2 regions of the Solibacillus sp. FSL K6-1126 genome follow, and region 1 is predicted to be linked to the other one. Evidence: a T-box and tRNA genes for the amino acid it is inferred to sense, from the RefSeq annotation. Region 1 holds a T-box; the other holds one or more tRNA genes.

Evidence for each region. The T-box of region 1 lies ahead of trpS (tryptophan--tRNA ligase). A T-box ahead of a tRNA ligase gene usually reads a tRNA of that ligase, here a tRNA-Trp.
Region 2: it has a tRNA-Trp gene. The T-box ahead of trpS (tryptophan--tRNA ligase) is inferred to sense a tRNA for this amino acid. The anticodon was not compared.

What each region holds. Positions count from the first base shown of each region.
Region 1 covers NZ_JBBOPD010000001.1:941,302-956,327, reverse strand. Annotated here, with positions in the region: gene MHH44_RS04515 (globin domain-containing protein) at 150-548, shown strand; gene MHH44_RS04510 (DsbA family protein) at 545-1,366, shown strand; gene pepF (oligoendopeptidase F) at 2,311-4,119, opposite strand; gene MHH44_RS04500 (competence protein CoiA) at 4,174-5,301, opposite strand; gene mecA (adaptor protein MecA) at 5,622-6,275, opposite strand; gene spxA (transcriptional regulator SpxA) at 6,589-6,987, opposite strand; T-box leader at 7,453-7,669, shown strand; gene trpS (tryptophan--tRNA ligase) at 7,734-8,723, shown strand; gene fabF (beta-ketoacyl-ACP synthase II) at 8,969-10,210, opposite strand; gene MHH44_RS04475 (beta-ketoacyl-ACP synthase III) at 10,328-11,263, opposite strand; gene MHH44_RS04470 (YjzD family protein) at 11,710-11,907, shown strand; gene MHH44_RS04465 (ATP-dependent Clp protease ATP-binding subunit) at 12,529-14,658, opposite strand; gene MHH44_RS04460 (metal-sulfur cluster assembly factor) at 14,833-15,026, opposite strand, start outside.
Region 2 covers NZ_JBBOPD010000001.1:3,632,467-3,647,492, forward strand. Annotated here, with positions in the region: gene MHH44_RS18105 (long-chain fatty acid--CoA ligase) at 1-1,393, shown strand, start outside; gene MHH44_RS18110 (hypothetical protein) at 1,729-1,905, opposite strand; gene MHH44_RS18115 (VOC family protein) at 2,274-3,161, shown strand; gene MHH44_RS18120 (sporulation protein) at 3,275-4,042, shown strand; gene trmL (tRNA (uridine(34)/cytosine(34)/5-carboxymethylaminomethyluridine(34)-2'-O)-methyltransferase TrmL) at 4,081-4,554, opposite strand; gene queG (tRNA epoxyqueuosine(34) reductase QueG) at 4,571-5,704, opposite strand; gene MHH44_RS18135 (B3/B4 domain-containing protein) at 5,804-6,493, shown strand; gene MHH44_RS18140 (DIP1984 family protein) at 6,507-7,016, shown strand; gene MHH44_RS18145 (S66 peptidase family protein) at 7,251-8,162, opposite strand; gene MHH44_RS18150 (DMT family transporter) at 8,290-9,168, shown strand; gene nagB (glucosamine-6-phosphate deaminase) at 9,199-9,930, opposite strand; tRNA gene MHH44_RS18160 (tRNA-Leu) at 10,343-10,423, opposite strand; tRNA gene MHH44_RS18165 (tRNA-Cys) at 10,468-10,541, opposite strand; tRNA gene MHH44_RS18170 (tRNA-Gly) at 10,547-10,621, opposite strand; tRNA gene MHH44_RS18175 (tRNA-Gln) at 10,634-10,708, opposite strand; tRNA gene MHH44_RS18180 (tRNA-His) at 10,732-10,807, opposite strand; tRNA gene MHH44_RS18185 (tRNA-His) at 10,847-10,922, opposite strand; tRNA gene MHH44_RS18190 (tRNA-Trp) at 10,955-11,028, opposite strand; tRNA gene MHH44_RS18195 (tRNA-Tyr) at 11,039-11,122, opposite strand; tRNA gene MHH44_RS18200 (tRNA-Thr) at 11,129-11,204, opposite strand; tRNA gene MHH44_RS18205 (tRNA-Phe) at 11,212-11,287, opposite strand; tRNA gene MHH44_RS18210 (tRNA-Asp) at 11,310-11,385, opposite strand; tRNA gene MHH44_RS18215 (tRNA-Met) at 11,389-11,463, opposite strand; tRNA gene MHH44_RS18220 (tRNA-Val) at 11,482-11,557, opposite strand; tRNA gene MHH44_RS18225 (tRNA-Glu) at 11,585-11,659, opposite strand; tRNA gene MHH44_RS18230 (tRNA-Ser) at 11,677-11,768, opposite strand; tRNA gene MHH44_RS18235 (tRNA-Asn) at 11,778-11,853, opposite strand; rRNA gene rrf (5S ribosomal RNA) at 11,868-11,983, opposite strand; rRNA gene MHH44_RS18245 (23S ribosomal RNA) at 12,104-15,026, opposite strand, start outside.

The DNA.
Region 1 (15,026 bases):
TGCCCTTCAAATTTTTTGGCAGGGCACTTTATTTGTTAAAATGGCCCTACGTTGCTAGAATGATTGTATCGCCTAAATGAAATTTACATTACTTACATGACATTCATATTTCATATACTGGCAAAGAAAGACACAAAGGAGTATAACTAATGAATCGAAAATATACGATTCCTTATGAGGAACTCGGTGCTGAAAAGCTTTCTGAATTAATTAACGCGTTCTACTCTCGAGTGGCGAAGCATCCTTTATTAATTCCTATTTTTCCTGAAGATCTGACGGAAACAATTCGTAAACAAATACAATTCCAAACGCAGTATCTTGGGGGGCCTAACCTTTTCTCTGAAGAACATGGTCATCCAATGATGCGTGCTAGACATATGCATTTTAAAATTACACCCGATCGTGCCCAGGCATGGCTTGAATGTATGGCAGAGGCGATGGACGAAGTGGGCTTGGACGGGAAATTCCGTGAAGTTTACTATAAGCGTCTCGTAATGACTGCTCACCATATGGTCAACGCCCCAAATGATGAGGAGGGATTTGAGTGAATAATATCCAACTTTTACAGCAACCTGTTGCACCATCCACATGTAATAAACCGATTGAGCTTTATATTTTTATTGACCCCCTTTGCGAAAAAGCATTATCTCTTCAAACGACAATGCGTAAACTGCAAGTAGAATATGGTCATTACTTTACATGTCGATATGTCCTTAGTACGGAACTCTCTGCTCTCAACAGCATGACGAGCCGGATGAAAGGCTGTGTTTCCGGAGCGGAATTGGATATTACACATCCAGCATTACCTTCAATTGCAATTAAAGCGGCTGAACTTCAAGGAAAGCGAGCAGGTTTCCGCTATTTAAACAAAGTTCAAGAAGTAGCGACACTTAATACACGCAATATCAATTCCCATGCGACGTTAATTGAAATCGCCCAGCAAGTTAACCTGGATATGGATGAGTTCGTGTCCGACTTTGGTTCAAAAGAAGCAGCTCGTGCCTTCCAATGTGATTTATACTTAACACGTGAAATGGAAGTTGAAGAAATTCCAAGCATCGTATTTTTCAATGAATGCATTGAAGATGAAGGCCTGAAAGTGAGCGGTTCTTATAATTATGAAGTTTACGAGCATATTTTAGCAGAATTGCTTGGGGAAGAATTAATTCGCCAACCGGTTCCCGCATTAGACGAGTTATTCGATCGATTCAGCACCTTAACAACAGCTGAAGTAGCCGAAATCTACTCAATCAATGAACAACTGGCAGAACGTGAATTAAAGAAACGCATGCTTCAGCAAAAAGTAGAACGCATCATGACTGACGAAATTACACTTTGGCGTGCAAAAGAACGCACGACCTACTAAATAATTTATAAAACGCACTTATACAATATTTTGACCAGCTATGCATTCATGCAGGGCTGGTTTTTTGTTTTCCGGAAGTTGTGCGAAGAAGGAATAAGGTAAGTGAATTCTTTTAGGGTTGTAAGAATAGATATAGGTAAATTTGCCCCTGTGCTCGTTTATACGGCTGCGAATAGAGAACTTGCTAGCATCAGTTAGGGAGAGTATAAAAGCTGTTGTGAGGGATTCAGAAGCGTTTTTGGATGAAGTACAGTAGCGCTTGTTTTATTCGCCGTTCGGATTGGAAAAGTGGCATTTTTTAGGATTAAATTAGAACGTTTGCCTTGGAATGTGGAAAGTTTCGATTGAGATGAGGAACACTTGCCTGATTAAGTAGAACGTTCTCTCTTTATTAGCCAATTCAATTGGGAAAGTAGATTCTTTTGAGGTGAAAGTTGAATATTTCCCCTCGTATGTAGAGACTTTTCATTGAAATGTGGAACACTGGTCTGATTAAGTAGAACTCCCTTTCCCCTTTAACCCGAGAGCACGAATTAGAAGAACAAAACAAAAGAGGCGCCTTATTCTCGAGAAATAAGACGCCTCTTTTTCACAAAGGGGATGGGAGAAATGTTCACGTTCAAACAAAGGGGTGTATGTTTGTTATGTGATTTATTTCACGAGTATTACTCTATCATGGAATAATATTTCTTGCAATGTATCTTTCACAATTTCACAAATTCGTCATATAGTAAGCGTTTCCATTCAAAGAAAAGTGGTTTAAAACTAAATGTCATAAATCTGTAGTCAACTCCCCGCTTCAAACGCCGATATATCAACATTTCCCAACACTTCCCCCTAAATATCAACTACAATGTTTTTCCATCAAATTCATTATCAAATAAGTAAATTTCCATTTTTTCAAGCAAAAAACGCACCTGAAACAGATGCGTTTTCACAAACTATTAATTATTTAATAATAATTTTTCAAGCTCTTCTAGCTTCTCTTCGAATACTTGACATGCCAATGCAATCGGTTCCGGAGATTCCATATCTACACCCGCAGCTTTTAATACTTCGATTGGGAAGTCCGAGCAGCCTGCTTTTAGGAAGTTATTAATATAACGCTCAACTGCCGGTTCGCCTTCTTCTAAAATTTGTTTAGATAATGCTGTTGCCGCTGATTGACCTGTTGCATATTGATATACGTAATAGTTGTAGTAGAAGTGTGGAATACGTGCCCATTCCAGACCAATTTCCTCGTCAACTGTCATTGCATCACCAAAGTATTGTTTGTTTAGATCGTAATAAATCGATGTTAATTTTTCCGATGTAATCGATTCGCCTTTTGCATCCAATTCATGAATCATATGCTCAAACTCAGCGAACATTGTTTGACGGAATACCGTACCGCGGAAACCATCCAGCCATTGATTTAATAAATAGATTTTCTGCTTATCATCATCTAATGTTTTCATTAAGTGATCAAATAATAGTTCTTCGTTACATGTTGAAGCTACTTCTGCAACGAAAATCGAGTAATCTGAATATTGATATGGCTGGTTGGCACGTGAATAATAACTGTGCATCGAGTGGCCGAATTCATGTGCCAATGTATAAAGGTTATTCACATTATTTTGCCAGTTCATTAAGACATACGGATTTGTACCGAACGTTCCCGAAGAATAGGCACCGCTGCGTTTCCCTTTGTTTTCTAGCACGTCTACCCAACGGCTTTGCAAACCTTTTTCGACGATTTCCTGATATTCTTTACCAAGTGGCGCGAAGCTTTCTACCATCGTTTTCTTCGCTTCGTCATATGTTACTTCCATTTTGACTTCTTTAACAAGCGGCGTAAATAAATCGTACATATGCAGCTCATCTACACCAAGGACTTTTTTGCGAAGCTCTACATAACGGTGTAATGCCGGTAAGTAATCATGGATTGTTGAAACAAGCTGGTCATACACTTTTTCAGGAATGAAGTTATTGCTAAGTGCTGCATGACGAGCAGAATTGTAATTACGAACTTTTGCATTTGCATTATGTGCCTTTACATTACCCGCTAATGTAGTCGCAAATGTATTTTTATATTGACCGTAAGTTTTGTAAACGGCTTTAAATGCTGCCTCGCGTACTTCGCGATTGTCGCTTTCAAGCATTGTAATGTAGTTACCGTGCGTAATTTGTACTTCTTCGCCGTCTTCCCCTTTAATTTTCGGGAATTCTAAATCAGCATTGTTTAATGCGCTGAACGTTTTGCCGGCTGTCGATGTCACTTCCGAAAATTGTGCAAGTAATTCTTCTTTTTCAGCTGATAGGATATGAGGACGGCCTAAGTTAAGTTCTTTTAAGCTTTGTTCATATAATGAAAGTGGTTCATAGCTTTCCACATAGCTGTTTAATGTTGCTTCATCCAAAGCTAAAATTTCAGGCGTAATAAATGACCACGCTGCCCCTACGTTTGTAAGAACAGAACGCACACGACCATCCAGATCCTGATATTTACTGTTCGTAGTATCCTGGTCATGTTTTAAATGTGAATATACGTACAATTTGTGTAAACGCTCATATAATGCATCGCTAAATTGTAAAGTGTTGTATAAGCTTTCCGCACTATCCGCTACTTTTCCTTTATAATTTGAAGCTTGTTTTGATAATTGCTCAACTTCCTTCAGTTCAGCTTCCCACGCTTCATCCGATTCAAAGATTGATGTTAAATCCCATGTTAATTGCTCCGGTACTTCTTCACGCGTTAAAATTTGCTTTGCCATTTATTTGCCTCCTACTATTCCGATATTCGAAATTATAAATCTATTTAAACAATTTCAACATCCAATTGCAACCAATTCGTCGTATAGAACATTAAAAAGTTGTTCTTCGGCTATATTTTCATCCAGTTGCTCAATTTTAAGATGTCTTAAAATTGTTAAATAATGTTCCACCGCTGTTTTCCGCTCATTCGTCAGCTCCAATTGACTCCATTTGAAAAAGTAAGGAATCGCTTTCACATTCATCGTTTTAGGTGTGAGCGCATGGGCGTTCATAAAATGAAAAAGCCCTACTTGCCATTCTATACAGAATCGGTTAAAAGCATGCGTATTGCAGACAGGAATCCCTAAAAAAATCGGTAAATTCGTCATAATTAGCCTTAATTCATAAATGGCTCGAAAAAATCGATCGTTAACCCCTTTTTTACTCAATAGTAGACGGTGACGGATATAGTACTCCCGATAACTCCTGTGTTTTTTTAGAAGCAGATGAAATTGTGATTTCGATATTTTCTCTGGAACTAAAAGCGGAAAACGTTGTTGGCTGAGGGGCAATGGCTTAACGACAGTGAAATACTGCAATTTATGAAGATGGATTAAATTGCTTATATAGTAGAAAGTTTTACTTTTCTCATCGTAGGTGATGAGGTATTTCTGCTTTTTATACTGTTTCATAAACTGCGCGTTTGTATGATTAATTGAAATTTTTACGATACCGGGACTTTTGAATTTTTCGGGAGTGTGCAATATCCAGATCGGTGTGATTTCAGCATTTAAATAGCCGGTTGTACGCAGTTGAAAAGATGGATGCGCGATTGGGCTGCATTGAAACTCAATAGCATATTGGCGATCATTAAATGCGATGAGAAGATCTGGTCTTTGTTGAAGCTGGGGTAAATACGGTTCAAGAACGGGACGTAGCTGAAGGCTTGTAAAAAGTTGAAAGAGGTGTTGTTTCCCGAGGAGATGCGCGGCAGATTCCCCTTCTGAAAACAAAGAATCGCATTCACTATTTTTTTGATGGGCAAAGTGCGGGATTTTTATTTGACCAGCCTTTAACAGAAGCTGTTCTTTACATAGAGGACAAAAAAAGGATTGCTGCTTTTTTAATCTTTGTAACTCATCCGGCGGCAGTTTCGACATTAAATAGAATAATTGCTGTTGTTTCGTCAAAGCGACCAGCATTCTCTCCCCCCTTTTTTATCCATCTTAATGAACTGAACATCCAATTTCAACTTATAAATAGTAACTATTGGAAACTGGTTTTTTCAAAGGATTTCTACTTTTATTGATTGCCGTTCCCTTTTATAGACGAACTTTCCACTTTTCCGTCACAAGGTTCTACTTTCTCGATGCTCTGTTCTGCTTCACACGCACTATATTCCAGTTTCCTCAACCATTATTCTACTTTTGCCCCTCTATATTCTACTTCCCTCAACCAGATATCCCTCAGCACAAACACAAAAAAGCCACCTGAAATCAGGTGGCTTTCGTACTCTGCTGTCCTAATCAAAATACGTAATGATTGTTTCGAAGCAGTCTTCAGCAATGATTGTTTCCCCGTACTCTTCAAGTCGGTGCGCTGTAATTTTGGAAGCAGCTAAATACTCAGTACATAAAGCGATGATATTTCTCGCTTCCTCGCTTTCCAAATCTTTTAAATCTACATATAAATAGTAATAATCTTCCCATTTATACAACACAGACTCTATTCCTAATGGTGCTGCGCGTTTTGCAAGAGGTACTAGTTCGTCAATATCTTTAAATCGGAATCGGGCATTTTCAAGCGATTGTTCTTCTTCTTTTGCAGCTTTGCCAATCGCATTGAAGATCGATTCTTCCATTTCATTTAATTGATCTGATATATGAAGGTCATCTTCAAAGTTGCCTGTCATTGAAGAAGTTTCGGAGTCATTACCTACAGACGCGCGTGTAACAACGACTTCCAATCCACTTTCTGAAGCGTTAATATGAATCCAAATTGGACCATCTAAATCGAAATAATCATCTGTATTTATTTCACCAATGATATCCCAGAAAAGCTCTTCACCTTTTGCGCGATTGTACCATATTTCTTCGCGAGTATAACCGCGGTCCTCGATATCACTATACGTAATAAATAATTTTAGCGTATTTTCATTAATGCGTTCGATGTCCATTAGACCTCAACCCCCTTCACAGTCATTGTATAGAACGTCGCTTTATTTCCAAGTGGCATACAATATGGCGTTCTATTGCATCGGAACTGAGATACTTTTAAATATTAGAAGTATCTATAACTCTATTGTATGATGGAATCGATTAAAATGAAAAGGAAAAACATTATTCAGCATAAATTATTTGAATAATTGAAATTGTATTGCACCACTCCATTTAAATCAAGTAATTAAGGTGTCTTTCTAATATGTTCTAAAATAAAAAAAAGATGCTACAATTGCACAATATGCATCCGTAACATCATGAGCGGTCTATTTAGTTAACCATGCGTTGGGCTTCTTGCAACTGGTATGCTCGTACTTTACGAGGCAGGAATCGACGAATTTCATCTTCGTTATAACCGACTTGCAGACGTTTTTCATCTAAAATAATCGGACGGCGTAATAATCCTGGATATTCCTGAATAAGCTCATATAATCGCTGTAATGGCAATGTTTCAACATCAACATTCAACTTTTGGAAAATTTTCGAACGCGTCGAGATAATTTCATCGGTACCATCTTCTGTCATTCGTAAAATCTCTTTGATTTCACTAATTGTAAGTGGCTCGGAAAAAATGTTGCGTTCTGTATATGGGATATCATGTTCCTCTAACCATGCTTTTGCTTTTCGACATGAAGTACAACTTGGTGAAGTAAATAATGTTACTAACATTGGCTCACTCCCTCTCTAATTGATTTCAATTCAATTGCTAGATGTTGCTTCCTTTTATGAAGAAGCACAAATGTATAAATAAAACTCAATTTAGAATTAATTTAATTTAAGATTCTGTTCCCATTATACATGAATAACCCATGTTTGAATATACAATGTCAACAAATAATTCAACTTACGTAATAAATTTTATTACGTATTTCTCTCTAATAAGCACACTTTCTAGAATTTTGCGCCATATTAAAATTTACCCATAAAATAGTAAAATAAAACGTACTGATTTTTAAAGTTTTTTCTCATTTATTAAATTGTAATTGAGAAAAAAGTCAGATAATATCATGCCATTTCTTAAAATATAATTATCTATTTACTACTATTTCCATTTTCGCTTTGTTTTATTCCTATTTCTTTAAATAAAACAATTGCTTTCTTTTCAATACTTACGTTATAATCCATTCAAGATTATGAAAAACGATGACGAAGAGTAGTACATTTAATTTGAATGCCTAGAGAGTCTGTGGTTGGTGCAAACAGATCATTCGTTAAATGGAATGGACTTCCGAGTTAGCTTGATGAACGTTTCTATTAGTAGTCCAGCTCGTCGCCTTCACGTTACGAAGTAAAGTGGCCAATTGAGGCAAGCTGGGTGGTACCGCGGATTTTAACATCATTCGTCCCTTCTATTTTCGAATAGAGGACGCATGATGTTTTTTTATTTTCATTTGATTTTTAAGGAGGAACACCCAATGAAAACCATCTTTTCAGGTGTACAACCAACAGGAACAATTACTTTAGGGAATTATATCGGTGCGATTAAACAATTCCCCGCTTTACAGGAAAACAACAACGCAATTTATTGCATCGTGGATCAGCACGCAATTACTGTGCCACAGGACCGCCTTGAGTTACGAAAAAATATTCGCTCATTGGCAGCAATGTATATCGCATGTGGCATTGATCCGAAAAAATCGATTTTATTTATTCAGTCAGAAGTCCCTGCCCATGCCCAAGCAGGCTGGATGCTTCAATGTGTCGCTTCAATCGGAGAATTAGAGCGCATGACACAGTTTAAAGACAAATCGACAGGTAAAGAATCCGTTTCTGCCGCACTTTTAACATACCCGCCGTTGATGGCTGCCGATATCCTTCTGTACAATACAGACATCGTACCAGTTGGTGAAGACCAAAAGCAGCATATTGAATTAACACGCGATTTAGCTGAACGTTTCAATAAGCGCTACAATGATGTATTAACGATTCCTGATATTCAATTGCCGAAAGAAGGCGCTCGTATCAAGTCATTGCAGGAGCCAACGAAAAAAATGTCAAAATCCGATACAAATTCAAAAGCTACGATTCGCCTGCTTGATACAGCAAAAGAAATCGAAAAGAAAATCAAATCCGCTGTAACAGATTCTGAGGGAATCGTTAAATTTGATATTGAAAACAAACCGGGTGTATCGAACTTGCTTATTATTGAATCTGCACTATCCGGTACAGCGATTGCAGATTTAGAAGCAAAGTATGAAGGCAAAGGCTATGGTGATTTTAAAGCTGGAGTAGCGCAGGCTGTTATTGACCATTTAACACCAATTCAAGAACGCTATTATGCACTGATTGACTCACCGGAACTTGATGAAATTTTGGATGAGGGTGCAGTAAAAGCGAATGCCATTGCCTCTAAAACACTCAAGAAAATGGAGAACGCGATGGGCTTAGGCCGTAAACGACGCTAATCATCCCACCAATAGCAACAATCAGCAGATACAACTCTGCTCCATGTACAATGTACAGTAATACAGCATGCCATGAATAGCCGAGCGTGCGGTAATTCAAGTATAGAATCATATTACTGATCGACATGACACTGAGCCCATAAAAAAATAAAAATAGTACGAAGCGTGTCAAAACACCATCCTTCGTACAACTATACGAAAAACGAACGTGCGATAGAAGAAGCACGTTCGTTTTTTGTCATTTATTAATCTGTATATTTTTTGAATAATAAACAAGCATTATGTCCGCCAAAGCCCAGTGAATTGCTTAACGCATATTCAACTTCCGCTTTTCGTGCGGCATTTGGTACATAGTCCAGGTCACATTCCGGATCCGGATCCTGTAAATTCATTGTCGGCGGCAAAATACCTTCCTTCAATGCAAGTACCGTAAAGATTGCCTCAATCCCGCCTGCTGCACCTAATAAATGGCCTGTCATACTTTTCGTTGAACTCATCGCCAATTTATAGGCATGGTCACCAAAAACAGTTTTGACTGCCTGTGTTTCAAATAAGTCATTATATGGTGTACTCGTACCGTGGGCATTAATATAACCAACGCGGTCAGGAGATACTTGTGCATCATCGATCGCCATTTGCATCGCACGTGCTGCACCTTCACCGTTTGGAGCCGGTGCTGTAATATGGTGGGCATCCCCTGTTGAACCATAACCAACGACTTCTCCGTAAATTTTAGCACCGCGCGCTTTCGCATGTTCATATTCTTCTAAAATTAAAATCCCTGCACCTTCACCTATAACGAAGCCGTCACGGTTTTTATCAAATGGACGTGATGCAGTAGCCGTGTCCGGATTTAACGATAACGCTGTGTTTGCACTGAAGCCTGCAACCGCCATTGTTACGATCGGCGCCTCTGCTCCACCCGTAATCATCACATCAGCGTCTCCACGTTCAATTACTTTAAACGCGTCACCAATCGAGTTAGTTCCCGATGCACAAGCCGTTACGGAACAAGAGTTGACCCCTTTTGCCCCAAGATAAATCGATACTTGACCTGAAGCCATATCTGGAATCATCATTGGTACGAAAAACGGGCTTACACGTCGAACACCGCGTTCCTGGAAAGTTAAAAACTGCTGCTCATGCGTTTCCATTCCGCCGATTCCTGACCCGATCCATACACCTACGCGTGGCGCCATTTCCTCTGAAATAGTCAAGTTGGCATCTTTTGCAGCCATCATTGAAGCAGCGATCGCATAATGTGTAAAGCGGTCCATTTTGCGTGCTTCCTTCTTTTCAATATATTCTTCTATATTAAAGTCTTTTACTTCTGCCGCTACAGACACAGTAAACTTACTCGTATCAATTCGTGTTAATGGTCCAATACCAGACTTGCCTGCAATTACATTTTCCCAGGCTTGCTCTGCACTGTTTCCTACTGGCGTAACTGCACCGATTCCTGTAACAACAACTCTTCTTTTCTCCATTATTTAACACCCTTTTCTAAGTTAAGTTCTTTCCTCTATTTAAAGGTTAATTTCCATTTCAGTCGAACGCTTTCCAAAGGGAAAAATATTGTACCATTCCCCCAGGAGCCCAAGTTTTTATTTACCCCACTTTAATGCGAGCGCTCCCCATGTAAGCCCACCGCCGAAACCGACTAAAACAACGATATCATCATCTTTGATTTTACCAGACTCCAAATCTTCTACAATCGAAATTCCGATTGAAGCAGCAGATGTATTGCCGTATTTTTGGATTGTTTTCGACATTTTTTCCTCTGGCAAGTCAAGACGCTCTCTTGCGGCTTCCATAATGCGGATGTTTGCCTGATGCGGCACTAAATAATCGACATCTTCCTTTGTCATGCCTGCCTTTTCAATGACATTTACAGCCGATTCGCCCATTTGACGAACCGCAAATTTAAATACTTCACGACCATTCATCGCAATGTGATTTTTAGGATTTAAATAAAGATGCTTTCCGCCTGTTCCGTCAGCTCCTAGTTCGAAAGCCAGAATACCGCGCCCTTCCGAAACTTTTCCGAGAACGGCCGCACTTGCACCATCTCCAAAAAGGACAGCCGTGTTGCGATCATCCCAATCCACAATTTTCGACAGTTTTTCAACACCTACTACTAACACATATTCATAACTATTACTCTCAATAAATTGTTTAGCAATAGCCGTTCCATAAATAAATCCTGAGCATGCAGCGGACACATCCATTGCGCCACATCCCGATATTCCAAGTCGCTCTTGAATCTGACAAGCTACACTCGGGAAATTCTGATCCTGTGTAACGGTTGCCACTACGATTAAACCGATTTGATCTGGCGTAATACCTGCGTTTTCAATCGCTTGCACTGCTGCTTTATATGCTAAATCCGATGTTTCTTCATTCTCAGCGATAAAACGGTTTTCAATACCTGTACGAGAACGAATCCACTCATCTGATGTATCTAAAACATTTTCAAAATCCTTATTTGGTATAGCTTTTTCCGGAACATATTTCCCCATCCCTATAATACCGGCATTCATATAATAGCCCCCTTGTTTTCTCGTGAATCAAAAAATATAACTAATTATTAGTAGTTGGTACTAATTATAGAGCATAATTATTTTGAACACAATTAAAATTTCTGGAAAACGAGGAATTGGACATTTATTCTTGTTTTTCTCCCCATTAAATTGGCTATAATAACTGAGAAACATCGTAGAGAAATTGAAATGCGGATGGACGTTTATTACGTTTAAATTTTTTAATGAAACAATTGTTAAAAACGAACATTGTTAACGAAACAAATTCGAGCTAATCTTCTCTATTTTCCTGTTAATTACTACTTAAAAAAGCGATAAAAACAGGCATTTATGACAACTTGAAGAATAATTTGATTCGCCCTTTTAATTTCATGAAGGCTTGTGGTATGATATTGAAGATGTAATTTCACAATAACGTTATAAATAAGTTCAATGAGGTGAATTTGATGCAATATATCATTACGTTCTTTTGGTCATTCTTATTAGTTTCAATGCTAAACTATGTAGTAAGTTCTGTATTAAGTGTAGATTTTAACTTCATGAATGGCGTAATCGTATCATTAGTATTCAGCGTATTAGTTATTATTATCGCTGCAATCATTCCAAACGAATCAACTCCAGAAGCAGAAGCAGAGCATCATTAATAGATAACAAGGGGCTGTCCGGTAAAATTACTGGACAGCCCCTTGTTATTTACTGCCCTATTTGTTACGGCGCTTATCAACCTCATTTTTTATTAGAACGCTTCTATACAATATTAGAAGTTACATACTTGATATTAGAAAAGTTGGCTTGTTTATTTGAACAGTAGGACCTCTTATTAGAACAACCGACATTTATATTAGAACTTCCGGCTTTTATTAGAACTTCTTCATTTTTATTAGAACTTCAGTCAGCCTTATTAGCACATTAGGACATAGCTGCTTCAATTTCTTCTAAGATTAAGTTGAGTCATATTAATTTCTCCGAATGTTTTGGTCGCACAATACATTTATCCGAGAATTGATATGACTTTTCACTTTTACTCAATTATATATACATATCCCTCGCATACAAAAAAGAGGGTGGGACATAACCCAAAAATTGATTTCCATTTCGGGACGCTTTCCGCGGGCGTGGCCTGAGCCTGTAGTCTCAGGCGTCACGCTATTCCCGCAGGAGTCGCCCTCCATTCCAATCAATTTTATAAAATATCCGTTTCTTAATAAGGTTTTTCTCCTTAGCTTATGAAATTTCTACTTCTGTCCCAGCCCCTTTCTTCACCCTTAATTTGAATTTATAACCAGCTCTTCATTTTCCAATGCAATTGACAATGTTCCACCTGCTGCGACTTCTCCTTTTAACAATTCACGAGCAACAATCGTCTCTAAATGGCGTTGGACAAAGCGTTTTAATGGACGTGCACCGAATTGCGGATCGATCCCATGCTTCACAATCCAGTCGACCACTTCAGCATCCACAGACAATGTAATTTCCTGTTCGGCAACTCTGTCTTGAAGCTGCTTTACATATTTCCAAGCAATCTTATGGAAGTGCTCGTTCGATAAGGCATGGAACATAATAATATCATCCATACGGTTTAGCAGCTCTGGCTTAAAGTGTTGGCGTAATGCCGTTTGGACAAGCTGTTCTGATTCTTCTGATCCTTCCAGTAAAAACTGCGAGCCGATATTCGATGTCAAAATAATGACGGTATTCGTAAAGTTGACGATCCGTCCTTGGCTATCAGTAATGCGGCCATCATCCAGCACTTGCAGTAAAATATTCGCGACATCCGGATGCGCCTTCTCGATTTCATCCAAGAGTACAACGGAATACGGGTTGCGGCGTACCGCTTCTGTCAGCTGACCGCCTTCTTCATAGCCAATATAGCCTGGAGGTGCTCCGACGAGTCGTGACACAGAATGTTTCTCCATATACTCGCTCATATCAATTCGGATGAAATGATCTTCTGAATCGAATAATTGTGCGGCCAATGCTTTTGCCAATTCGGTTTTTCCGACACCAGTTGGCCCTAGGAACAGGAAGCTTCCGATCGGTTTATTCGGGTCTTTAATACCTGAACGTGCACGCCATACTGCTTCTGTTACATAAGTTACCGCATCGTCCTGACCGACTACCCGTTCATGCAGCGTATCTTTTAAACGGAGCAGCTTTTCGCGTTCACCTTCAACAAGCTTCGTTACCGGAATACCTGTCCAGCGTGAAATGATTTTAGCAATTTCCTCTTCCGTCACTTCTTCACGCAGCATGCGGTTACCTTCCGACTGTTTCAGCTGCTGTTCCAGCTCGGAGATTTCCTTTTCAAGCTGTGGAATTTTACTGTATTGGAGCTCACTTGCCCGCGCTAAATTATTGCCTGAAATAAATAAGTCATCGCGTTCGGCCTCCATTTTTTTCAGTTCATCTTTTTTATCGCGCACGATTTGCAAGCCGTTTTTTTCAAGCTCCCACTGTTCTTTCATCAATTTAATCGAAGTTTCCAATGTATCAATTTCATCAGTAATTATTTCAAGGCGCTTTTTGCTCGCGTCATCTTTTTCTTTTTTCAAAGCCTGCTGCTCAATTTTAAGCTGTGTAAGACGGCGCGTTAACTGATCCAGTTCCTGTGGCATTGAATCGATTTCAATACGGATCATTGCACATGCCTCATCAACGAGATCAATCGCCTTATCCGGTAAAAAGCGGTCTGTAATATAGCGGTTTGCCAGCTGGGCCGCTGCAATAATTGCGCGGTCATGAATGCGTACGCCACGATGATGTTCTTCAAATCGATCTTTTATACCGCGTAAAATGGATACCGTATCTTCAATAGAAGGTTCCCGCACCATTACTTGCTGGAAGCGGCGTTCCAATGCAGGATCTTTTTCGATATACATGCGGTACTCGTCCAATGTTGTTGCTCCAATACAATGCAGTTCACCGCGTGCAAGCATTGGTTTCAGCATATTTCCTGCATCCATTGCTCCGTCCGTTTTCCCTGCACCGACAATTGTATGAATCTCATCGATGAATAAAATGATGCGTCCTTCTGATTCTTTCACTTGTTTTAATACAGATTTCAGTCGCTCTTCAAACTGTCCGCGATACGATGCCCCGGCAATGAGCGCACTCATATCCAGTTCATAAAGCTCCGCATCTTTCAATCCTTCAGGTACATCCCGTCTCACGATACGCTGTGCCAATCCTTCGACGATTGCTGTTTTACCAACACCTGGTTCACCGATGAGGACCGGATTGTTTTTTGTTTTACGTGACAGAATACGAATGACGTTTCGGATTTCTTCATCTCGTCCGATAACCGGATCCATCTTACCTTTTTTTACTTGTTCAATTAAATTACGTCCAAATTGTTCTAATGGCGGACGATTATCTTGAGTTTGATTAAATTGCATACAGTGCACCCTTTCATTTAGTTTGACCTTTTTTGATTAATTCAATTATAAGTCAAAATTGGTCAAACAACAAATAATTACACCCGGATTCCTTCGCATATATGTTCGTAAAAAAAATCGATCACTTTGCCTTTATGCAAAATGACCGAATTTCTACTGATTTATTTACTTTTATTAACGAATACCTAATGCCATTTTTGCATAACGGGACATATTGTCTTTAGACCATGCCGGTTGCCAAACGATGTCAACTTTTACTTCTTTTACTTCCGGTAATTCACTAAGTGCAGTTGTTACTTGGTCAACAATTACCGGAGCAAGCGGACAGCCCATTGATGTTAATGTCATTGTAACAATTGCTAAGCCCT
Region 2 (15,026 bases), 2.7 Mb from region 1:
CGAAGCGTATTTTGCGATTCCGAGCAGTGGTGCAGTTTTACACACGATTAACATCCGACTTGCCCCAGAACATATTGTTTATATTATTAATCATGCCGAAGATGAAATTTTATTGATTGATAGCGACTTATTCCCATTAGTCGAGCCTGCACTAGGCCACTTGAAAACGGTCAAGCATATTATTGTCATGGGGGATGAATTGAGCGCTCCACAATCCAGTTTTCCGAATGTATATAGCTATGAACAGCTTCTTCAGGAAGCGGATGAAAATTTCGAGTTTCCGACAGATCTGGATGAAAATTTGCCGGCTGGGATGTGCTACACTTCAGCAACGACGGGTATGCCAAAAGGTGTCGTTTATACACATCGAAGCATCGTACTGCATAGCTTGGCACTAGGTCTTGCTGAATCCTTTGCCATTAAAGAAAGCGATACTGCCCTGCCGATTGTACCGATGTTCCATGCAAATGCATGGGGCTTCCCGTTTGCTGCATTGAATTTCGGCTCAAATATTATTTTACCGGGACCGATGATGACACCTGGCTTAGTTTTGGATCTGATTGAACAAGAGAGAGTAACGATTACAGCTGGTGTTCCAACAATTTGGCTTGGTGCACTTTCCGAACAGGAAAAACAGCCCCGCGATCTCTCTTCTGTCCGTTTAATCATTTCGGGTGGTTCCGCTTCCCCGAAAGGTTTAATTCAAGCTTACAATGAAAAACTCGGTGTTCCGTATATCAACGCTTACGGTATGACGGAAACTTCACCGCTTGTAAGTATGTCGCATCTTATAAGTGAGATGAACGACTATACAGATGATGAACAGTTAAACATTCGTGTATCCCAAGGATTGACGGTTTCGCTAATTGAAACAGAGGTCGTGAACGAAAACGGTCCGGTTCCATGGGATGGCAAAACAATGGGTGAACTACGTGTCCGCGGTCCATGGATTGCCTCAGAATATTATAATGATGAGCGGACAAAAGAAGCATTCCGAGATGGCTGGCTTTATACAGGTGACATTGCGGTATATACAAAAGAAGGCTATATCAAAATTACCGACCGCACAAAGGACCTTATTAAATCGGGCGGTGAATGGATTTCGTCCGTTGATCTTGAAAATGCCCTCATGTCACATCCTGCTGTATTCGAAGCAGCCGTAATTGCGGTCCCCCATCCAAAGTGGCAGGAGCGTCCGTTGGCATGTGTCGTTTTAAAAGAAGGTGCAACGGCATCTAAAGAAGAGCTCATCGAGTCAATTGAACTGGAGTTTGCAAAGTGGTGGCTTCCGGATGATGTTGTATTTTTAAACGAAATCCCAAAAACTTCTGTCGGCAAATTTCTAAAAGCAACTTTGCGGGAACAATTAAAAGACTACGAGGTTCAAATTTAACTAGAAAAAGTATAAAATCTTAGTAAGAAACGGATATTTTATAAAATTGATTGAAATGAAGGGCGAGTGTTCGTGCTGACGGTTTCACCTTTCGCACTGTGAAAACATTAGCTGACGGCTACGCCTTTCGCTACAAGCAAGCTTCCTGCGGGATGAGCAAAATTTATTTTGCGACGAAAGCGAAGCGGCAGGAGCACCGACGCCTGAGACTACAGGCTCAGGCCTTGCCCGCGGAAAGCGTTCCGGAATGGAAATCAATTATTATGCATAGCAAAAAGACGCCACTTTTCTTTGAGAAAAGTGGCGTCTTTGGATTATGTCCCAAACTAACTTTTTTATTTTCCCTCTTCCTGCTGTTCATCCTCTTCATCATCAAACTGCTGCGGATCTGAAATGCGTTCCGCTTCTTCCAATTGTCCACCGTCTCGCAAGTTCTCCATTTGCTTCCCGAGAATTTTCAGCTCATCCATCGTATTAGCCATATTTCCATTAACGATTTCTTCTCTTTTCATATAAATCCCTCCAAATTAATTTAGTATTATTTTTTTCCAATTTTGACTGATTTCTGTCATAAATAAAGTATTCATTCAAATAATTTATGCTATACTGAAAAAAGAGATAATTAAAACATGAGGAGGATTCTTCCATGAAATTACTTTTAATTCTTGGTGTCAGCATATCATTTTTAATCGCTATTTTCACAGCTGGCTATGATAGCAAACCATTCTCAAAAGAAAGATAATTCCACTAGCTTTCCAGTAAAGGACAATCGTTAATTAGCGGTTGTCTTTTTCATTTGACTTTTATTGTTGCATATTTTATATTAGTTACATAAAGTAAGTTGATTATAAAAAATAACCATCAAGGGAGATCATATATTATGGCTACACATTTTCATAAAAAACCAAATCTTTATCCTGCTCATGTTCAATTAAAAGTTTCTGACTTAGTACGTTCGATCGAATACTACACAACAGTTATCGGCTTTAAAGTATTACAGCAAACAGAAACGGAAGCATACTTGACAGCAGACGGACAAACAAGCTTAGTATCACTAGTCGAAGTACAAAATGCTCAGCCACTTAAACAAGGCTTTGCAGGTTTATACCACTTAGCATTACTATTACCCTCTCGCAAGGACTTAGGAAACATCGTACAGCATTTTATTAATCTGAATGTTCGTATTGGGGCAGCAGATCATGATGTTTCAGAAGCACTTTACTTAAACGATCCAGATGGAAATGGTATTGAAATTTATATCGACCGTCATGAATCGGAATGGACTTGGAATCAGGACGAACAAGTCCATATGGTGACAGAACAGCTGAATTTCCAGCCGATTTTAGCAGCTGCAGACGGCAATTGGAACGGCTTGCCTGCTGACACTGTTATGGGGCATGTACACTTATCCGTAGTAAATCTGGACAAATCGGAGCAGTTTTATACAAATGTATTGGATTATAATGTCGTGACTCGTTACGGTGCACAGGCGCTGTTCGTATCAACAGGTAAATATCATCACCATTTCGGCTTAAATACTTGGAACAGCAACAACGGCCATGCTCCAACAAACGATATGGTCGGTTTAAAATCCTTTACGGTCGTGTTAAAAAATGCGCAGTATGCAGAAGAAGTAAAACAAAGCCTGACAACTAACGGCTTCATCGTTGAAAACTTTGCAGAAGCACCAGCACACGGGGGTACTCAGCTATTCTCAACAGTGGATCCAAACGGTTTACGCATCATCTTTACATTAGATGGTGAATAAGGCGATGAAAATAACCTAAAGCACGAGCCCGAAAAATTTTTCGGGCTCTTTTTTGAAACTTTCTTTTCTATCCAACGTATACATAATTAATTACAATTAACGGAGGAATTCATTTGTCACTATTTAATAAAGTTTTAGCAAGTGTTGGTATAGGAGCTGCAAAAGTTGATACAAAATTGCACAAATCAACTTACACGTTAAATGAAAATATTTCAGGTGTTGTCGAAATCATCGGGGGTAGCACGGAACAGCAGGTTGATGCAATCTATCTAACACTTCATACAAACTTTATCCGCGAAATTGATGATAAAAAGATTAAAGATGTAGCGGTGCTGCACAAATACAAATTAAATGAGCCATTTACAATTCAGGCAGAAGAAAAACGCCAAATCCCATTTTCATTCGCCCTGCCCCCTGTTGTTCCGGTAACGACGGGCAACTCGCGTGTATGGATTCAAACCGGCTTAGATATTAAAAATGCGGTAGACCCTAAAGATAAAGACTTTATCGAGATTCAGCCGACTCGTCTTGCGAATGGTGTGTTAACAGCGATTCAAAACATGGGTTTCCGGTTGCGTAAAGTAGATAACGAACAAGCCCCTTCTTATTTACGCCGCCAAACACCGATTGTCCAGGAATTTGAGTTTACACCGACAAACAACACGTATCGCCGGTATCTAGACGAACTTGAAGTTGTCTTTTTACATCAATCACCAAACTCAGTCGAAATTTTATTGCAGGTAGATCGACGTGCACGCGGACTTGGAGGTTTTTTATCCGAAGCATTCGATATGGATGAAAGCTTCATCCGCCTCACATTATCCGAACACGACAATATCCAGGCAAAGCTTGAGCAAGTGATAAAAACGAAGAAGAAATAATAACAAGGCAAGAAGCATCAGTCGCTTCTTGCCTTGTTTTATTTTAAACCTGGATAGTTTTGTTGTCTTAGTACTTCGTAAATCACAATTGCCGCTGTATTTGATAAATTCAGGGAGCGGATATGGTCGCTTTGCGGTATGCGCAGACACATATCGGCACGTTCTTTTGCAAATTCTTTCGGCAAGCCTGTCGTTTCTCTTCCGAACATAAAGTACAGGTCACGTTCTGAATTTCTGAAATCATGTGTCGTAAATGGCTCATCACTATATGTTTCAATTAAATAAACATCGCCATCTTTACTGTACTCGATAAAATCTTCTAAAGAATCATGGTATACGACATTCACATGTTCCCAATAATCCAATCCAGCACGCTTTAACATTTTGTCATCTGTTGAAAAACCTAATGGACGGATTAAATGTAATGATGTATTCGTTCCAGCACAAGTGCGGGCAATGTTGCCTGTATTTGCTGGGATTTCTGGTTGATATAATACAATATGGTTTGGCACTTCTGATCCTTCTCTCTTAATGATTTAACATTGCCAGCCCTTTTTCAATCTCGGCCAGCACTTCTTCATCCTGCTCTGTTTTTCTGGCAGCCAATAAAATGTCCTCTGCCCCATCTGTTCCAATTTTTCCGATTGCCCATGCAGCCGTCCCTCTTAATACAGGGCGTTCATCTTCTTGCAATACTTGAACTAAGTCAGGCATTGCCGCTTCTTCTTTAAAGTGGGCAAGCGCTAAAATGGCATTGCGCTGAATCGGCTTTTTGCCGCGCCATGAGCCGGATACATGTCCAAACTTTGCTTTAAATTCCTTATTGGAAATCGATAAAAGCGGCTGAAGTAACGGTTTTGCGATTTCAGGATCCGGCGTGAATTCATCATGAATCCAGTTTAGCTTTCCTTTATTTTTCGGACACACTGTCTGGCATGTATCACAACCATACAACCGGTTTCCGATTTTGGCACGAAATTCATCGGGCAAAAATCCTTTCGTTTGAGTTAAAAAGGCAATGCATCGCTGTGAATTCAGCTGCCCAGGTGCAACGATCGCTCCAGTTGGACATACATCAATACATAATGTACAGTCTCCGCATTCATCCTCCATCGGTGTGTCAGGGGCAAACGGGATATTTGTGATGATCTCGCCTAAATAGACGTACGAACCAAACTCCGGTGTAATGATCGAACAATTTTTTGCGCTCCAACCGATACCTGCCCGTTCTGCAACTGCACGATCTACTAGTTCCCCAGTATCGACCATCGATTTCACCTTTACATTTGGCACACGTTCATGCAGCCATGCTTCAATGAGCTGCAGACGTTCACGAACAGCTGTATGATAGTCAATCCCCCATGAAGCACGGCAAAAAATACCGCGGCGCTCCCCTTTTTTTCCTTGCGGGGCATCTTGCATGCGTGAAGGATAGGCAATCGCGATCGCAATAATACTTTCTGCTTCATCTAATAATTTTAAAGGCTCTGTACGCAGCTCTATATTTGCTTCTTCAAAGCCTGATTGGTATGCTAATTGTTGCTGACGACGCAGACGGTTTTTCAATTCATGAAACGGAGCAGCGGTCGTAAATCCGATTTTATCAACACCAATAGATGCTGCGTATTTCACTAAATCTTCTTGAAGTTGATGAACTTTCATTTCACATACTCCTTTCAAATGATACAATAATTATAAACTTATTTCGTATTACATATTTTAGTATTTCTCCCATTAAAAACAATGTAAGAAGGTGTTCTCATGAATATTTCAATAAATGAAGCTCTTTTTTCTGTCAATGAGCAATTAAAAATTGGCCTTATCCATTATAGCAAAATTATCGTTGAAGAATCTCCTCAAATGATTAAAGGTCGCACACAACTTTATCAGGAAAATCTATATTTGGAATTACAGGAAACACCTGTGACAGAACGTCCTGGTATTAAAGAGTGGCGCCAGCTTTGGAAGGCTTTTGGCGGGGACCCGAACCGGTACCGTCACTCTGCGGAAAGCTTAATGCGCCGTATCGCCAAACAGCAATATTTAGCACCGTTCCATTCGGCTGTTGATTTAAATAACTTCTTCTCCCTGCAATACGAAATTCCTGTTGGCATTTATGATGCAGAAAGTATTGATGGTAATGTGGAAATCAATGTCGGCAATGCATCGACAGGCTATGAAGGAATTAATGGACGCTTTAATTCATTGGATAACATCATCCACGCCAAAGATGCAACCGGTCCATTCGGCAGCCCCTTTGTTGATTCAAAAAGAACGGCAGTGACAGAAGCTACGACAAATGCGCTGCAAATCTTTTATTTACGCCCTTCCCTCAGTGGAAAGGAAGCTGCTGAAATACTAGGCAGTGCAGGAAACATGTTTACACAAATTAGCGGTGGCGAATATGAAGTACATATTCTTTCAAGGGAAAATCCAAAAGTTCATATTTAAGGAGTGAAATCGTTTGACTATAAACTTAGCTGAGGCAGTAAAACTAAAAAGTATCATTACGAAAAGAATCCAGGAACGAACAATACAAGTGCATTCATTAACACATGCTATCATTGAAAAAGGCGAACAGCCGAAAACACCTGATTATACACTCGAAATGCTTGAAGCCGAGTTAAAAGAGCTTCGTTATGATTCACGTAAACTTGATGCCCTGATCTACCGGGCTAATATCGACAATACTATTGTGTTTAAAGATGAGGAAATGCCTATTGTAGAGGCGATTGAACTTGCGAGTCAATTACGTGCAGAAGCACAATTTTGCAAAAACCTTGGTTCTGAGGAAAAAGAGGCTTTCTACCATAATTCCGGTGATGCCATACTTTACCGTGTAGCATTGTATGATCCAATGACATACCGAAACCGTGCAAATGAGCTTGAAAAGGAAGCACATCGCCTTTCCAATTTAATTAATGCCAAAAACTATCAAGTTGAAATTGAATTTGATGACAGTAACTATTTCTAAACCTAGGGCGGTGAGACTCCAAACTAGGTAATAACGGGCGATTTTTGCTTCGGCATCCCCAACTAATGGTCAAACCGATGACCCTTTACCGTTTACACTGTTACCTTTCACACATAACCAACTATAGTAAAAGCTAACACAATCGTAATTGAGTATTTTTGCTCGCCCGTTATTAAAAGACACCTGCTCACTTACACGTGAAAAGGTGTCTTTGCTTTTTATTTCAGCTAAATCCTACTCTACACCCGGTAAAATGCTTAATGTCTTTTCATCTGCATCTAATAATACGTCCACACCTAATGGAATCGCAATATTAGGCTCGCAGTGGCCAATTTTAAACCCTGCTACTGCCGGTTTGTTAAACGGCTTCAAATACCCTTCTATTACCTTCAGCACATCTTCATAGCTGTATGTATCATCCGGCATATTAAAGTCTGCTATTACAAAGCCTGCTGCAAGCTCCAGCTTTCTTGAAAGACGCAGCTGATTCAGCATTAAATCAATTTGCTCAATTGTTTCACCTAAATCTTCAAGTAGTAAAATTTTATTGCGCACATCAATTTCAAATTTAGTTCCAAGTGTGCTGACAATACGGTTTAAATTTCCGCCTGTCAATTCGCCGCGTACAGCTCCCGGTATAATTGTCGTAAGAGGTGAAATGCTTTCTGTATACTGAATTTCAATCGGCTGGAATAGCTGCTGGAACATTTTTTTAGAAAGAGGGTCCAGTTCCCCTTTTGGACTAGACAGCATCGGACCATGGAATGTCACTAAATTTGCAAACTCGTTTACTTGTGTATGTAAAGTCGTCACATCGGAAAAGCCCCAAATTATTTTCGGATTGTCCTCGATTAATGGATAGCTTATCTTATCGATGATTCTTGAGATTCCGTAGCCGCCCTTCACTAAAAAGACTGCCTTCACTTCCGGATCAACAATCATTTGGTGGAAGTCTTTAATCCGCTCCTCGTCGGAACCTGCCAAATAGCCTTCGTATGCCTGTACCGTATTACCAAGCTTATACTTTAAACCTAATTCCTCTAAAAACGCTAATTTATCCCCTAATGATTCTATATTAAGCGGACTACTTAAATTAACTAATCCTACTGTATCGCCATGCTGTAACCTTGCTGGTCGAATTTTCATGCCAATGACCTCCTTTTGCTTCTGTCGTTATTGTATCATAGCGTTTTATGTAAAGCGCATTGCAAATTCCATGTGGTTGTCCCTATAATAGATAAAATCAATTTCCAATATAAGGAGATGCTCAATAATGAAATTTCCACCACAGCTACTGCTCATTTTGGCTACTTTATTGTGGGGTGGCAACTTTGTAATTGGACGAGCTGTTTCAGGAGATATTCCTCCGATTACACTTGCCTTTTTACGTTGGATTGTCGCCTTTCTAGTATTTTTCCCAATCGCTTACAACCGGACGAAAAAAGAATGGCCTGCGCTGAAACAGCATTGGGGTGCTGTCATCATTTTAGCAATAACAGGAGTTGCCGCATTCAATACACTCGTCTACATCGGCTTGCATGATACAACATCCATTAATGCATCTTTAATGAATTCATCAACACCGATTATTATATACATACTGAGCTTTATCTTTTTAAAAGAACGGTTAACGAAGTTCCAAATGATCGGCACACTGCTTTCTTTAGCCGGAGTGCTCTTTATTATATCCGGAGGCTCATTACAAAGCCTGCTTTCATTTTCATTCAACAAAGGGGACTTAATCGTTTTGATTGCGGTAGTGTGCTGGAGTTTCTATTCATTACTCATTAAAAAGTACGCAGGTAAGCTGCCGGGTTATTCAACGTTTTTAGTGACGATTGCAATCGGAGCTATTATGTTACTTCCGTTCGCAGTATATGAACTACTAACAACATCACAAGCAATCGTATGGAACGCTTCGACAATTGGGGCGATTTTTTATGTAGGGATCATTGCTTCGATAGTTGCCTTTTTAAGCTGGAACAATGGCGTTGTCTCATTAGGAGCAAACAAAGCAGGAATCTATTTAAACTTCATTCCTCTATTTGCCACAATCTTTGCTGTACTGTTTTTAAATGAGCAACTCCTCATCGCTCAAGTAATCGGAGGCATTGCGGTAATTACAGGAGTATTTATTTCATCGATCAAATAATGGAGTGCACAATGTATGCACTCCTTTACCTTATTTTACATCTGTATAAATAACCGTCACATCTGGATGGTTGTGCAGTGCGCTCGCAGGGAAATCTTCTGTTACGACACCGCTGCGTAAACGTTCAAATGCCTCCTGTTTTGATGCACCTGAAATTAATAATACAATCTTTTTAGAACTTAAAATCGTTTTGATTCCCATTGTAATGGCATGTGTCGGCACATCATCAATTGAATCAAAATAGACTTGATTCGCTTCACGTGTAGACTGTGCAAGCTCTACAATATTTGTACCTAAATCAAAAGGAGTTCCAGGTTCATTAAAACCGATATGTCCATTTACACCAATTCCTAAAAGCTGTATATCAATATTTCCCGCCGCATTAATCAATGCATCATATTCAGCGGCAGCTTTTTCTAAATTCGACTTATTACCAGCTGGTAAATAAATATTTTCCCGTTTCATATCGATATGATTAAACAGGTTATAGTCCATATAATAATGGTAGCTCGCTTCATTTGCCGGATTAATACCGATATATTCATCCAAGTTGAAAGACTTGGCTTGTTTAAAAGATACTTCGCCTGCCTTATACGCAGCTACAAGCTTTTTATAAAAGCCTTCCGGGGTACCTCCTGTAGCCATTCCAAATACCGTTGAACTATCCTTTTTTAATTGATCTATAAAAATTGTTGCAGCAATTTTACTCAACTCACCATAGTTTGCCGCTTCAATCCACTTAAAATTTGTTGCTACATTCATTTGTTTAATTCCCTACTTCCTCGCTATATTCCATAATTTATATCACTTAAATAAAATGCGTTTTTTTAAAATTCATTCCTAACATCACTATGTTAATTTTATAGTAAATAATTTTAATACGCCAGAAAAAACGTGCAGGATTTTCTGGAAAACATACTAATTTCCTTTGTATATAATATGATATTCTCCCATACTAATTTCCCAATATTCCGTACGCAGACTTTATTTTTCTCATTATCATATAAAAGAATCGATGAATCTATTCTTTCCTAATTTCACTTATAAATACCACTGTTGAAGTCGGATTCTATAATCTATTCTATGCTCTCTAAAAAGATTATGGGACTTTATATATCGATTATAAAAATAAAAAAAGACCTCACAGTATGAACTGTGAAGTCTTTTTTTCAGATACCGAGTGTGGGACTTGAACCCACACGCCTCGCGGCAACGGATTTTGAGTCCGTCGTGTCTGCCATTCCACCAACTCGGCAAAATAAGGTAAAAAAAAATCGGTTTCTCCGATTAAATAAAATATGGAGGCGGCAACCGGATTTGAACCGGTGATAAAGGTGTTGCAGACCTGTGCCTTACCACTTGGCTATGCCGCCATATTTGGAGCGGAAGACGAGGTTCGAACTCGCGACCCCCACCTTGGCAAGGTGGTGTTCTACCACTGAACTACTTCCGCAAAATAAAAAAATGGCTGGGGTACCTGGATTCGAACCAGGGCATGACGGAATCAAAATCCGTTGCCTTACCGCTTGGCTATACCCCAAATATTTAAATTATGATATAGAATGGGGCGACTGATGGGAATCGAACCCACGAATGCCTGAACCACAATCAGGTGCGTTAACCACTTCGCCACAACCGCCACTATATTATAATTTTAACACTTAAACCTAAATAAAAATGGGGCGACTGATGGGAATCGAACCCACGAATGCCTGAACCACAATCAGGTGCGTTAACCACTTCGCCACAACCGCCACTATATTATTTTAAGTATTTTTAAGTTATTTGGCAGGGGCAGTAGGAATCGAACCCACACTGACGGTTTTGGAGACCGTAGTTCTACCTTTAAACTATGCCCCTATCAAAAGGATGGTGGAGGGGGACGGATTCGAACCGCCGAACCCTAAGGAGCGGATTTACAGTCCGCCGCGTTTAGCCACTTCGCTACCCCTCCAGGTAATGGTGCCGGCGAAAGGAGTCGAACCCTCGACCTACTGATTACAAGTCAGTTGCTCTACCAACTGAGCTACACCGGCAAAAATATGGTGGGTTTGGACGGAATCGAACCGCCGACACTTAGAGCTTCAATCTAATGCTCTACCAACTGAGCTACAAACCCACAAATTAATTTTTTAAAAAAATGGCGGTCCCGACCGGGATCGAACCGGCGATCTCCTGCGTGACAGGCAGGCATGTTAACCGCTACACCACGGGACCATTTGGTTGCGGGGGCAGGACTTGAACCTGCGACCTTCGGGTTATGAGCCCGACGAGCTACCACTGCTCCACCCCGCGATAATACTATTTGTTTAATGGTGGAGGATGACGGGCTCGAACCGCCGACCCCCTGCTTGTAAGGCAGGTGCTCTCCCAGCTGAGCTAATCCTCCAATGCTGGATACTACTTATGTATCTTTTGGTGACCCGTACGGGATTCGAACCCGTGTTACCGCCGTGAAAGGGCGGTGTCTTAACCACTTGACCAACGGGCCTCTTTATAAATTAAGCCTGGCGGAGAGTAAGGGATTTGAACCCTTGATGCAGGGTTACCCGCATACACGATTTCCAATCGTGCTCCTTCGGCCACTCGGACAACTCTCCAAGATTTAATGGCTCCGAAGGCAGGACTCGAACCTGCGACCTGCCGGTTAACAGCCGGATGCTCTACCAACTGAGCTACTTCGGAATAATTCTATAACAGCCTAGCGACGTCCTACTCTCACAGGGGGAAGCCCCCAACTACCATCGGCGCTAAAGAGCTTAACTTCCGTGTTCGGTATGGGAACGGGTGTGACCTCTTTGCCATCATCACTAGACTATTTAATCGAAAGACATTATTTATTGTATCATACTTTTCTTATTTGTCAAGTATTTATATAATAATTTTTCATTCTTTCAAAACTGGATAAACGTTTCATTGAATTGAGCAATAAAATGTGGTTAAGTCCTCGACCGATTAGTATTCGTCAGCTGCATGCGTCACCGCACTTCCACCTCGAACCTATCTACCTGATCGTCTTTCAGGGGTCTTACTTACTTGCGTAATGGGAAATCTCATCTTGAGGGGGGCTTCATGCTTAGATGCTTTCAGCACTTATCCCGTCCATACATAGCTACCCAGCGATGCCTTTGGCAAGACAACTGGTACACCAGCGGTATGTCCATCCCGGTCCTCTCGTACTAAGGACAGCTCCTCTCAAATTTCCTACGCCCACGACGGATAGGGACCGAACTGTCTCACGACGTTCTGAACCCAGCTCGCGTACCGCTTTAATGGGCGAACAGCCCAACCCTTGGGACCGACTACAGCCCCAGGATGCGATGAGCCGACATCGAGGTGCCAAACCTCCCCGTCGATGTGGACTCTTGGGGGAGATAAGCCTGTTATCCCCGGGGTAGCTTTTATCCGTTGAGCGATGGCCCTTCCATGCGGAACCACCGGATCACTAAGCCCGTCTTTCGACCCTGCTCGACTTGTAGGTCTCGCAGTCAAGCTCCCTTATGCCTTTACACTCTACGAATGATTTCCAACCATTCTGAGGGAACCTTTGGGCGCCTCCGTTACTCTTTAGGAGGCGACCGCCCCAGTCAAACTGTCCGCCTGACACTGTCTCCTACCCCGCTAAGGGGCATGGGTTAGAAGTTCAATACAACCAGGGTAGTATCCCACCGACGCCTCCTTCGAAGCTGGCGCTCCGAGATCTCTGGCTCCTACCTATCCTGTACAAGTTGTACCAAAATTCAATATCAGGCTACAGTAAAGCTCCACGGGGTCTTTCCGTCCTGTCGCGGGTAACCTGCATCTTCACAGGTACTATAATTTCACCGAGTCTCTCGTTGAGACAGTGCCCAGATCGTTACGCCTTTCGTGCGGGTCGGAACTTACCCGACAAGGAATTTCGCTACCTTAGGACCGTTATAGTTACGGCCGCCGTTTACTGGGGCTTCAATTCACAGCTTCGCTTGCGCTAACCGCTCCTCTTAACCTTCCAGCACCGGGCAGGCGTCAGCCCCTATACGTCACCTTACGGTTTTGCAGAGACCTGTGTTTTTGCTAAACAGTCGCCTGGGCCTATTCACTGCGGCTTCTCTAGGCTATGCACCCAAAGAAGCACCCCTTCTCCCGAAGTTACGGGGTCATTTTGCCGAGTTCCTTAACGAGAGTTCTCTCGCACACCTTAGGATTCTCTCCTCGACTACCTGTGTCGGTTTGCGGTACGGGCACCTCTCACCTCGATAGAGGCTTTTCTTGGCAGTGTGAAATCAGGAACTTCGCTCATACGAGCTCGTCATCACAGCTCAACGTTAAAGTATGCGGATTTGCCTACATACACGCCTTACTGCTTGAACACGCGCAACCAACGGCGTGCTTACCCTATCCTACTGCGTCCCCCCATTTCTCAAACGGTGAGGAGGTGGTACAGGAATATCAACCTGTTGTCCATCGCCTACGCCTATCGGCCTCGGCTTAGGTCCCGACTAACCCTGAGCGGACGAGCCTTCCTCAGGAAACCTTAGTCATACGGTGCATGGGATTCTCACCCATGTTTCGCTACTCATACCGGCATTCTCACTTCTAACCGCTCCACCAGTCCTTCCGGTCTGACTTCAACGCTGTTAGAACGCTCTCCTACCACGCATACTCTAAGTATGCATCCACAGCTTCGGTGAATCGTTTAGCCCCGATACATTTTCGGCGCAGCGTCACTCGACCAGTGAGCTATTACGCACTCTTTAAATGATGGCTGCTTCTAAGCCAACATCCTGGTTGTCTAAGCAACGCCACATCCTTTTCCACTTAACGATTACTTGGGGACCTTAGCTGGTGGTCTGGGCTGTTTCCCTCTTGACTACGGATCTTATCACTCGCAGTCTGACTCCCGTGTATAAATATCCGGCATTCGGAGTTTGTCTGAATTCGGTAAAGCGAGATGCCCCCCTAGTCCAAACAGTGCTCTACCTCCGGTATTCTCAATCACGAGGCTAGCCCTAAAGCTATTTCGGAGAGAACCAGCTATCTCCAGGTTCGATTGGAATTTCTCCGCTACCCACACCTCATCCCCGCACTTTTCAACGTGCGTGGGTTCGGGCCTCCAGTGAGTGTTACCTCACCTTCACCCTGGACATGGGTAGATCACCTGGTTTCGGGTCTACGACCACGTACTAATTCGCCCTATTCAGACTCGCTTTCGCTGCGGCTCCGTCTTCTCAACTTAACCTCGCACGTAATCGTAACTCGCCGGTTCATTCTACAAAAGGCACGCTATCACCCATTAACGGGCTCTAACTACTTGTAGGCACACGGTTTCAGGATCTATTTCACTCCCCTTCCGGGGTGCTTTTCACCTTTCCCTCACGGTACTGGTTCACTATCGGTCACTAGGTAGTATTTAGCCTTGGGAGATGGTCCTCCCGGATTCCGACGGAATTTCACGTGTTCCGCCGTACTCAGGATCCACTCTGGAGGGAATGAACTTTTGACTACAGGGCTTTTACCTTGTTTCGCGGACCTTTCCAAGTCGCTTCGTCTAATTCATTCTTTTGTAACTCCGTATAGAGTGTCCTACAACCCCAAAGAGCAAGCTCTTTGGTTTGGGCTCTTCCCGTTTCGCTCGCCGCTACTCAGGGAATCGAATTTTCTTTCTGTTCCTGCAGGTACTTAGATGTTTCAGTTCCCTGCGTCTGTCTTCAACACGCTATGAATTCACGTGAAGATACTATCCGATTAAAGATAGTGGGTTCCCCCATTCGGAAATCCCCGGATCAAAGCTTACTTACAGCTCCCCGAGGCATATCGGTGTTAGTGCCGTCCTTCATCGACTCCTAGTGCCAAGGCATCCACCGTGCGCCCTTATTAAC